DNA from 2 places in the Pseudoalteromonas sp. TAP-3C genome. Region 1 is predicted to be linked to the other one. Evidence: predicted binding sites of a transcription regulator. Region 1 holds the regulator's gene; the other holds the start of a gene.
What was found. Region 1 encodes NrdR, which represses ribonucleotide reductase genes. Its sites were predicted from a motif close to AAACACNANATNTNGTGTTT; they were not measured.

Region 1 (6,058 bases):
TCGCGCAGCAAAAATTATTTACAACGCTTGGCGGCAATATTCATTGTTACGCGATTGAGGGCAGCTTTGATGATTGCCAAGAGTTGGTTAAAAAGTCATTTTTAGATGAAGAGCTAAAATCGAATTTAGGTTTAAACTCAGCAAATTCAATTAACATTAGCCGTTTAGTTGCGCAGGTGTGTTACTACTTTGAAGCAATAGCACAGTTACCTAAAGAAAAACGTGCTACCGCGCATATTTCAGTGCCTAGCGGTAACTTTGGAAATGTGTGTGCGGCTATGATTGGCGCTGTTATTGGTATGCCTGTAGGTAAACTGAGCGCCACTACAAACCAAAACGACACAGTACCGCGCTTTATGCTTGATAAAAATTGGACACCTAATGCGACAATTGAATCGCTTTCAAATGCAATGGATGTGAGTAAACCTAATAACTGGCCACGTGTACAAACCATGCTAGATAATAACTGGTTTAGTTATGATAACTTTTATTCGGTGAGTGTGGATGAGCAAAACACAAAAGCGGTGATGAAAAAAATTCAACAGCTTGGCTACATTGCAGAGCCGCATACGGCCATTGCTTATCAAGGTCTTGTTGAAAATAAAGCAGCTAATGTCGCAGGTGTATTTTTAGCAACGGCACACCCTGCCAAATTTAAAGACAGTGTTGAAAATGTGTTAAACACTCAAATAAGCATGCCAAAACCGCTTGCTGATGCACTCGCAAAGCCCTGTTTAGCTATTGATATGCAAAATAATTACGATGATTTACGCAGTGAGCTATTTGCTAAACTCGGTTAACATTACGAATACAAAAAAGCGGCATAGGCCGCTTTTTGTTTGTTTAAATCGGCTTTTGGTACAATGTATAAGTTAAACAAATGTAATAAACAAAATTCATTTAAAATTGTTATTGATTTATAAAAAAATATCATCATTAAAAAGCTGTGAAATAGTTTCAATCCCTGTTTAAATATCCTCAACTTAAGAGCATAGGCAAAAAGTCGTTTTAAGCGTACAATAAAGCCTCTTAAAAATACCCATACACGTTGCCCAGGAGACCCCAATGTTAGAACGTAGCATGAATATTTCGGACTTTGATCCAGAGTTATTTGACGCGATGAGCAAAGAAACATCACGCCAAGAAGAACACATTGAGTTAATTGCATCTGAAAACTACTGTAGCCCACGCGTACTTGAAGCGCAGGGGTCTCAGCTTACTAACAAATACGCCGAGGGTTACCCGGGCAAACGTTACTACGGTGGTTGTGAGCACGTAGACGTGGTTGAGCAACTTGCCATTGACCGCGCAAATGAATTATTTGGTACAGATTACGCAAACGTGCAACCCCATGCCGGTTCACAAGCCAATGCCGCTGTTTTTCAAGCACTATTAAGCCCACTCGATACGGTATTAGGCATGAGCCTAGCGCACGGTGGCCACTTAACACACGGTTCACACGTCAATTTCTCAGGAAAAACATACAACGCAATTCAGTATGGCCTTAATGAAGAAACGGGTGAAATTGATTATGCACAAGTTGAAGCGTTAGCACTTGAGCACAAACCAAAAATGATTATTGCGGGTTTTTCTGCCTACTCAGGTATTGTTGATTGGGCTAAATTCCGTGAAATTGCAGATAAAGTAGGTGCTTACTTATTTGTTGATATGGCGCACGTTGCGGGCTTAGTTGCTGCGGGTGTTTATCCAAGCCCGGTTCCTTTTGCGCATGTTATAACAACCACAACTCACAAAACACTAGCGGGCCCGCGTGGCGGTTTGATTATCTCTGGTTGTGGCGATGAAGAAATTTATAAAAAGCTAAACAGTGCTGTTTTCCCAGGTGGTCAAGGTGGTCCTTTATGTCATGTTATTGCTGCTAAAGCGGTTGCATTTAAAGAAGCACTTCAACCTGAGTTTAAAACATACCAAGCGCAAGTTGTTAAAAATGCACAAGCAATGGTTGCAGTATTACAAGAGCGCGGCTACAAAGTAGTATCGGGTAAAACTGACAACCACTTATTCTTACTTGATCTAATCGATAAAGATATCACCGGTAAAGATGCGGATGCTGCACTTGGTAACGCGAATATCACGGTTAACAAAAACTCAGTACCAAACGACCCTCGTTCACCATTTGTTACCTCTGGTCTGCGTATTGGTTCACCGGCCATTACTCGTCGTGGTTTTAAAGAAGCAGAGTCAAAAGAGCTAGCAGGGTGGATTTGTGATGTACTAGACAACATCAACGATGAGTCAGTACAAGCGCAAGTAAAAGAAAAAGTAAAAGCAATTTGTGCAAAATTACCTGTTTACGCTTAACCTAATAGTAAAACAGTAATTTAGATCACAACTGCACACATTTTTGTTATGATAATGGTCGCTATGATAGCGGCCATTTTTTGTTTTTAAAACGGAAACACACAGTTATGCATTGCCCATTTTGCACCGCCAAAGATACTAAAGTTATTGATTCTCGCCTTGTCGGTGGGGGACACCAAGTGCGTAGACGTCGTGAATGTAATGAATGTCACGAACGATTTACCACCTTTGAAGGGGCTGAATTAGTGATGCCACGGGTTATTAAACAAGATGGCAGTCGGGAACCGTTTAATGAAGATAAGTTATTAAACGGTTTAACTCGCGCCCTGGAAAAACGCCCAGTAAGCACCGAACAAGTTGATGAAGTAGTCAATATTATTAAATCAAAGCTGCGCGCCACTGGCGAGCGCGAAGTCTCTAGTCATCTAGTAGGCGAGTGCATTATGGAAGCACTTAAAAAGCTAGATAAAGTGGCTTATGTCAGGTTTGCTTCAGTGTATCGCTCGTTTGAAGATATACGCGAGTTCGGTGAAGAAATAGCCCGCTTAGGAGAGTAACAATGAGCATGCAAAACTCGTTTTCAGAGGATGATAAACGTTATATGGCCCGTGCCATTGAGCTGGCAAAAAAAGGACGGTTTACGACCACACCTAACCCAAATGTTGGCTGCGTACTGGTAAAAAACAACCAAATAATAGGTGAAGGGTTTCATCAATTAGCAGGACAAGGTCATGCTGAAGTAAATGCATTGGCTATCGCTGGTGAAAATGCCAAAGGCGCAACTGCCTATGTAACACTTGAGCCTTGCAGTCATTATGGTCGGACACCGCCATGTGCTGAAGCTCTAAAAGCAGCGGGTGTTAAAAAAGTGATTGCCGCCATGGTTGATACCAACCCGCAAGTTGCAGGCAAAGGCCTGAAAATTTTAGCGGATGCTGGTATAGACGTCGCTTACGGGTTGCTTGAAGCGCAAGCTCGCGCATTGAACCTCGGTTTTTTTAAACGCATGGAGCAAGGGCTTCCATTTGTAACCTGTAAAATGGCCGCAAGTATAGATGGCAAAACGGCGCTTAAAAACGGCCAAAGTAAATGGATAACCGGCCCCGCTGCGCGTCAAGATGTGCAATTATACCGAGCACAAAGCTGTGCAATTTTAACCGGTGCCGATACGGTATTAATGGATGATGCAAAATTAAATGTGCGCCCAGAAGAGTTACCGCATTCTTTACCAACTGACTTACCACTGCGCCAACCAGTTCGGATTATTATTGATTCACAAAATAGACTTACCCCTGATCTTGCCTTATTTTCAATTCAAAGTGAGGTGATAATATTCACCACAAAGGTTGATAAATCACATCAGTGGCCTCATTTTGTTAAACAGATTGAAGTGCCTAAAAATAATAATAAAGTAGATTTACTGGCCGTGTTACACACGCTAGCTCAATTACAGTTTAATACTGTGTGGTTAGAAGCAGGAGCAACATTGGCCGGTAAGATGGCTGAGCTTGATTTAATTGATGAATTTATTTTTTATATTGCCCCCAAATTAATGGGCAGCGATGCCAAAAGTTTACTGAATTTCCCAGAGTTAATGAGTATGCAAAATACCATTAATTTAACTTTTAATGAGTGTGTGCCAATAGGTGATGATTTACGTATTACAGCACTAAAAAAAGCGCATTAATCATTTTATATAAAGAGTAGCATTATGTTTACTGGCATAGTTGAAGCAATAGGTAAAATTGCGTTATTACAAAAAAAACAAGGTGATTTAGCTATTCGTATTCAAAGTAAAAACCTTGATATGAGTGATGTTAAGCTAGGTGACAGTATTGCAACCAATGGCGTTTGCCTAACAGTTGTTGATAAGCACATTGATGGCTTTAGTGCTGACTTATCAAATGAAACGATTAGTTTAACGGGGTTCGCCCACTATACCTTAGGGCAAACGGTTAACCTTGAAAAAGCGATGCAACCAGTTTCGCGCCTTGGTGGTCATTTAGTGTCTGGCCATGTAGATGGTATTGCCACTATTACAGCAATTAATACCAATGCGCGAGCCACGGAATATTGGTTTGCCACCGATGAGAGTTTAATGAAATACATTCCTTACAAGGGTTCGGTGTGTATTGATGGTATTAGCTTAACGGTCAATGCGGTTGAAGGTAATAAATTCAAGCTGACTATTGTGCCGCACACCAAGGAACAAACGACCATAGCTGACTTTAAAGTGGGCACCCAAGTTAATTTAGAGGTCGACCAAATAGCACGTTATTTAGAGCGCCTAGTTAAAGGGGCTGAGCACCCAGCGGGTTCAGATATTTCGATGAGCTTACTCGCTAAAGCGGGCTTTATAAAATAACGACATTGACAACTTATACGAGCAACTTATGAATTTAAACAGCGCACAAGAAATAATTGATGACATTAAAGCCGGTAAAATGGTTATTTTAATGGACGATGAAGACAGAGAAAATGAAGGCGATTTAATTATTGCTGCTGAACACATTAGCGCACAAGCCATTAATTTTATGGCAACGCATGGCCGTGGTCTAATTTGTTTAACCATGACGCAAGAGCGTTGTTCGCAGCTTGATTTACCATTAATGGTAAAAAATAATGGTGCCGCATTTTCAACTAATTTCACTATGTCGATAGAGGCGTCAAAAGGAGTTACAACAGGGATTTCTGCAGCCGATCGTGCACGCACAGTGCAAGCTGCCATTGCCAAAGGCGCGGTGCCAGATGATATTGTACAGCCAGGGCATATTTTCCCTATTATGGCGCAACCGGGCGGTGTGCTAACTCGTGCAGGACACACAGAAGCAGGGTGTGACTTAGCGCGTTTAGCGGGGCTTGAACCATCATCAGTGATTGTAGAAATTCTAAATGAAGATGGCACTATGGCACGTCGCCCTGATTTAGAGGTGTTTGCGAAGCAACATGATATTAAAATTGGCACCATTGCTGATTTAATCGAGTACCGAAACCTAAACGAAACGACTATTGAGCAAGTTGCAAAATGTAAATTGCCCACCGAACATGGTGAGTTTGATTTAGTAACTTATAAAGATACTATCGATGGCCAACTTCACTATGCATTGCTTAAAGGTGAAATAAAACAACAACAACCGACCTTAGTGCGTGTTCATTTGCAAAGTACGTTTAACGATATTTTACTCTCTGATCGCAGCGCTGACCGCAGCTGGGGATTATCGCAAGCGATGGCCTACATAGCACAGAATAACGGTGTTTTAGTTATTTTAGGTAAGCAAGAAACTACTGAAGAATTAGAAGCCACAGTAAAAGCATTTGCCGCAGCTGATGCGGGTGAAAATGTAACGCCACATAAATTTCAAGGTACTTCACGCACAGTAGGTGTAGGTTCACAAATTTTAGCTGACTTAGGCATTCAAAAAATGCGTTTGATGAGCTTACCGAAAAAGTACCATGCATTATCAGGATTCCATTTAGAGGTTGTTGACTACGTAGAGCCGCAGTAATTACGCGTTAGGTTATTATTTTATTTATGTGGTATAATGCGCAGCAATTTTTGCGCAACTCAAATCGCTTAAACTTATTTTTAGGGTTATCAAATGAAAATTATTGAAGGTAATAAATACGCTCCTGGTAAAAAGTTCGCCATTGTCATTTCTCGTTTTAATGACTTTATTGGTAGCAGCTTGCTTGCAGGTGCTGTTGATGAGCTAAAACGTACTGGTGGCGTATCAGA
Region 2 (6,058 bases), 840 kb from region 1:
GCTGATCCCTTCAATTTTTTTATCTTTAACTAGCTCAGCGATTTTTTCAATCAGCCGCGCTTTGTTAACTTGGTAAGGGATTTCATGAACAATAATGGTTTCGCGGCCGGTTTTTTCATCGGTTTCAACATCAGCACGTGCACGCATGTACACTTTACCACGCCCGGTTTGATAGGCCTGTTCAATGCCTTTTTTACCGTTAATAATGGCCGCAGTTGGAAAGTCTGGACCAGGAATGTAATCCATTAACTCTGTTATGGTTAATTCAGGGTTTTGAATCAGCGCCAAACAGCCATTCACAACTTCTGTTAGGTTATGTGGCGGAATATTTGTTGCCATACCAACGGCAATACCTGACGACCCATTCACTAATAAATTGGGTATTTTAGTCGGTAACACATCAGGAATTTGCTCTGTGCCGTCATAGTTAGGCACAAAATCAACCGTTTCTTTTTCAAGATCGGCTAGTAATTCATGCGACATTTTTGCCATACGGACTTCTGTATAACGCATTGCCGCTGCTGAATCACCATCAACCGAACCAAAGTTACCCTGACCATCTACCAGCATATAACGCAGTGAGAATGGCTGAGCCATACGTACGATAGTGTCATAAACTGCACTGTCGCCGTGTGGGTGGTATTTACCGATTACGTCACCGACCACACGGGCCGATTTTTTGTAAGGCTTGTTCCAGTCATTACTAAGCTCGTTCATTGCAAACAAAACGCGGCGGTGAACAGGTTTTAAGCCGTCACGTACGTCTGGTAATGCACGTCCTACAATTACGCTCATGGCGTAATCTAGGTAGGAGTTTTTTAACTCGTCTTCAATATTGACTGGCAGAATTTCATTGGCGAGATCAGTCATTTGATATCACATTCCTTCAGTATCAGCTCTCAACAACCCAGTATTAGGTAGTAAGAGTGTTTGTTATTATTTCTAAGCAGCTATGCTATCACAATTAATTTTAATTTACAGGCGCAAAACTTTGCGATTTATCAATTTAGGCCTATATAATGGCCTCAGATTGACGAGGAAGTATTTTATGACCGAACATCAAAATGTAGATAACGCAGAAATAGCAAAGTTTGAAGCCATCGCAGAGCACTGGTGGGATTTAGAAGGTGAATTTAAGCCGCTTCACGAAATTAATCCATTACGATTAGATTTCATCGCAGACAAAACCAAAGGATTATTTGACAAAGAAACCCTCGATGTAGGCTGTGGTGGCGGTATTTTGAGCCATAGTATGGCGCGAATGGGCGCAAAAGTAACCGGTATCGATATGGGCCAAGAGCCTTTAACCGTTGCCAAGTTACATAGTTTAGAAACCGATGTACCGGTTGAATATATAAAAGTACCCGCAGAGCAATTTGCCGATGAGCACCCAGAACGCTTTGACGTGATCACCTGTATGGAGATGCTAGAACATGTCCCCGACCCTGCTTCTATTATTCATGCGGTGGCTAAATTGGCAAAACCTGGGGCCGAGGTATTTTTCTCTACCCTCAATAAAACCCCAAAAGCTTATTTATACGCCATTGTAGGCGCTGAAAAACTGTTAAAAATGGTGCCAGAAGGTACTCATGATCATAAGAAGTTTATTAAACCAGCGCAATTGATTGCATGGGCAGAACAAGCAGGCTTAAAAGTACGTGCCAGTGCGGGGTTAAGTTACAACCCGCTTTCAAAACAATATACGCTTAATGATGATGTAAGCGTAAATTATATGCTGCATTTTGAGAAGTTAGCGTAGTGGCACGCTCTCAAACACCCACTGCTGCGGTTGAATATCAAGCATTGCTGTTTGACTTAGACGGCACTTTACTTGATACCGCTGATGATTTGGGCGCAGCACTCAATACGGTGCTGCGCAATCATAAACAGCCAGAAGTAAGCAGTGATATATATCGCCCAGCGGCCTCAAATGGAGCTGCAGCATTATTGGCTGCCGGTTTTAAAGAATACTGGGAAAAACAGCCTCAACAGCAGCTATTAAACGAGCTAGTTACTCAATATGCAGCTAATATAGCCACGCATACTCGGTGTTTTTTGGGCGTTGAGCAATTACTTATTACGCTTGACAATAAAGAAATCCCTTGGGGCATTATGACTAATAAGCCCAGTTTTCTAACCGAGCCATTAATTAAAGCCATTCCTGTATTAAAAAATGCCCGTATTGTGGTCAGTGGTGATACCTTAGCAGAGTCAAAGCCCTCCCCTTTACCTTTATTGTATTGTGCTGAGCAGATGAATGTAGACCCTTCACGTTGCTTGTACATAGGTGATGCACAGCGTGATATTCAAGCTGGTAAAGCAGCTAATATGCACACTGCAACTGCATTGTGGGGATATATCCCTAGTAATGACGAAGCATTGGCTTGGAATGCGGATTTTAATTGGCATAGTCCTATAGATGCATTTAACCATATATAGTGCCATGTTAATTAATAAACACTACATATTGTGATTGTGTTAGTTTTTACGCAAAGCTTGATGATAAAAAAAGCAGACAAAATTTATTTTTAAAAAGCGTAAATTTAATCTTTCCTCAGTTGATTTTTACAAATTTCAACTTAACCGAATGATCAAAGGTTAATGCCTACTAACACAATTGCCTTATCCCAACGTTATCCACAATGAGGGCGATTTCTATCCCTTGCAAAAGTTACCAGACCACACTATCTTGTGATCTCTAATTTAAACAACACCAGATATTGTGGCTAAATGTTATTCAATCAAATTCATCCAACGGGTGAAATAACAATAAAAAAATAGGTGCTCGGCTTTTAAGTGCACGCATTGGTCAAAAATATTTAATTCCCAAGGAATACAGGCAAAGCTATGAACCAACTGTTATCTGTAAGCAAACGTGACGGCCGTAAAGAGCCACTTGATCTTGATAAGATCCATCGCGTTATTGAATGGGCCGCCGAAGGTTTAAATAACGTTTCGGTTTCACAAGTTGAACTTAAATCACATATTCAATTTTATGACGGTATTCGTACCAAAGACATTCACGAAACGATTATCAAGGCCGCTGCCGATCAGATATCTAAAGAATCACCCGATTATCAGTATCTAGCCGCTAGATTAGCTGTATTCCATCTACGTAAAAAAGCGTATGGTCAGTTTGAGCCGCCACGTTTGTTTGATCATGTTACAAAAATGGTAGAACAAAAACGCTATGATGCCCACTTATTGGCTGATTACACGGAACAAGAACTTGATGAACTAGATGCTTATCTTGATCATGGCCGCGACCTTAACTTTAGCTACGCAGCCGTTAAGCAACTTGAAGGTAAATACTTGGTTCAAAACCGTGTTACTGGTGAAATTTACGAAAGTGCCCAATTTTTATATATTTTAGTCGCAGCGAGCTTATTCTCTGATTATCCTCGCGAAACCCGAATTGACTATATCAAACGCTTTTACGATGCCGTTTCATTATTTAAAATTTCTTTACCTACGCCAATTATGTCAGGTGTTCGTACGCCTACCCGTCAGTTTAGCTCGTGTGTACTTATAGAGTGTGGCGACAGCTTAGATTCAATTAATGCGACGTCATCAGCTATTGTTAAGTACGTTTCTCAGCGTGCTGGTATTGGTATTAATGCTGGTCGCATTCGTGCATTAGGAAGTCCTATTCGTAATGGCGAGGCTTATCACACTGGCTGTATTCCGTTTTATAAGCACTTTCAAACAGCGGTAAAAAGCTGTTCGCAAGGCGGCGTACGCGGTGGCGCAGCTACTTTGTTCTACCCGCTTTGGCACTTAGAAGTAGAAAACCTACTGGTACTTAAAAACAACCGTGGTGTTGATGATAACCGCGTACGTCATTTAGATTACGGTGTGCAGTTCAATAAGTTAATGTATTCACGCTTAATTAAAGACGATTACATTACATTATTCAGTCCATCAGATGTCCCTGGCCTTTATGATGCATTTTTTGAAGACCAAGATGAATTTGACGCGCTGTACACACAGTATGAACAAGATGAGTCAATCCGTAAAAAACGTATCAAGGCGATTGAGCTATTTTCTATGTTTGCTCAAGAGCGTGCGAGTACGGGGCGTATTTACTTACAAAATGTTGACCACTGTAATACGCACAGCCCGTTTATTTCTAAAGTTGCGCCTATTCGCCAATCTAACTTATGTTTAGAAATTGCGTTACCGACTAAACCACTTAGTAATGTGAATGACGAAGAAGGTGAAATTGCCTTATGTACGTTATCAGCATTTAACTTAGGTGCCATTGAGTCTTTGGATGAATTAGAAGAGTTAGCTGAGCTTGCCGTTCGCGCACTAGATAACTTACTTGATTTTCAAGACTACCCTGTCCCTGCGGCTAAAAATGCCACCATGGGACGTCGTACTCTAGGTATAGGCGTTATTAACTATGCTTACTACTTAGCTAAAAACGGCAAACGTTACTCAGATGGCAGTGCCAATGCACTGACTCATAAAACATTTGAAGCGATTCAGTATTACTTGATGAAAGCGTCAAACGAGCTGGCTAAAGAGCGTGGTGCATGTCCTAAATTTAACGAAACCACGTATTCACAAGGGATCATGCCTACCGATACCTACAAACGTGATCTAGATAAAGTGTGTGATGAACCCCTTCACCTTGATTGGGATACATTACGTGCCAACATTAAAGAGTACGGTATGCGTAACTCAACACTGAGCGCATTAATGCCATCAGAGACGTCATCGCAAATATCAAATGCGACCAATGGTATTGAACCACCGCGTGGCCACATTAGTGTTAAAGCAAGTAAAGACGGTATTTTAAAGCAAGTAGTTCCTGAGTATGAACGCCTTAAAGATAGTTATGAGTTACTGTGGGATATTCCATCAAACGATGGTTACTTACAATTAGTGGGTATAATGCAGAAATTTATCGATCAAACGATTTCAGCGAATACTAATTATGATCCAAATAAATACGAAGGCGGTAGAGTACCTATGAAAGTCTTATTAAAAGACTTACTCAGTGCCTACAAGCTAGGTATTAAAACGCTGTACTACCACAACACCCGCGATGGCGCATCAGATGTACAAGAAGACGCACCTGAAGTGGAAGATGATGATTGTGCAGGCGGCGCGTGTAAAATTTAATAATTAAACTTAGAACGGGCACTGTGCCCGTTTTATCCTGATAGTTTTAGTGATAGTTTTTTGAGTGATAAACATGTCTTATACTACTTTTAGCAGAAATCATAATAATCAAATGAAAGAGCCAATGTTTTTTGGTCAAACCGTTAACGTATCGCGTTACGATCAACAAAAATACCCTATTTTTGAAAAGCTGATTGAAAAACAGTTGTCGTTCTTTTGGCGCCCTGAAGAAGTTGACGTAAGTAAAGACCGTTTAGACTTTCAAGCACTTCCCGATCACGAAAAGCACATATTTTTAAGTAATTTAAAATATCAAACGTTACTTGATAGTGTTCAGGGCCGCTCACCTAACGTTGCATTACTGCCTATCGTGTCTATTCCTGAGCTAGAAACCTGGATAGAAACATGGGCATTTAGTGAAACTATTCACAGCCGCTCATACACTCACATTATACGTAACGTAACCCAAGCCCCTGAACTCATTTTTGATGACATTGTTAGTAATGACAAAATTAGTGAACGTGCCGATGCGGTAACCACGTATTACGATGATTTAATTAATTCTGTGTCACTTTACAACCTGTACGGTGAAGGCAAACATGAAATTAACGGTCAAACCGTTGTGGTAAACTTATTTGAGCTGAAAAAGAAATTGTATCTGGCAATGATGTCGGTGAATATTTTAGAGGCTATTCGCTTTTATGTCAGCTTTGCATGTTCGTTTGCGTTTGCCGAGCGTGAACTGATGGAAGGTAATGCTAAAATTATCAAGCTTATTGCCCGTGATGAAGCACTTCACTTATCAGGTACACAGCATATTTTGAATATTATGCAAGATGGCAAAGACGATCCAGAAATGGCTATTGTTGCAGCTCAGTGCCGTGAAGAGGCGATTAAAATGTTTGTTGAAGCCGCTGAGCAAGAAAAA

Region 2: a site for NrdR is predicted at 2,709-2,728, ahead of nrdA (class 1a ribonucleoside-diphosphate reductase subunit alpha). Genes of this name have one in related genera too.

The regions. Positions count from the first base shown of each region.
Region 1 is NZ_CM187618.1:2,491,356-2,497,413, reverse strand. Features, by position in the region: gene thrC (threonine synthase) at 1-800, shown strand, start outside; gene glyA (serine hydroxymethyltransferase) at 1,066-2,322, shown strand; gene nrdR (transcriptional regulator NrdR) at 2,430-2,879, shown strand; gene ribD (bifunctional diaminohydroxyphosphoribosylaminopyrimidine deaminase/5-amino-6-(5-phosphoribosylamino)uracil reductase RibD) at 2,882-4,009, shown strand; gene AC6H44_RS11675 (riboflavin synthase) at 4,034-4,687, shown strand; gene ribBA (bifunctional 3,4-dihydroxy-2-butanone-4-phosphate synthase/GTP cyclohydrolase II) at 4,716-5,828, shown strand; gene ribH (6,7-dimethyl-8-ribityllumazine synthase) at 5,922-6,058, shown strand, end outside.
Region 2 is NZ_CM187618.1:1,655,559-1,661,616, forward strand. Features, by position in the region: gene gyrA (DNA topoisomerase (ATP-hydrolyzing) subunit A) at 1-870, opposite strand, end outside; gene ubiG (bifunctional 2-polyprenyl-6-hydroxyphenol methylase/3-demethylubiquinol 3-O-methyltransferase UbiG) at 1,049-1,759, shown strand; gene AC6H44_RS07815 (HAD family hydrolase) at 1,759-2,439, shown strand; gene nrdA (class 1a ribonucleoside-diphosphate reductase subunit alpha) at 2,848-5,130, shown strand; gene nrdB (class Ia ribonucleoside-diphosphate reductase subunit beta) at 5,204-6,058, shown strand, end outside.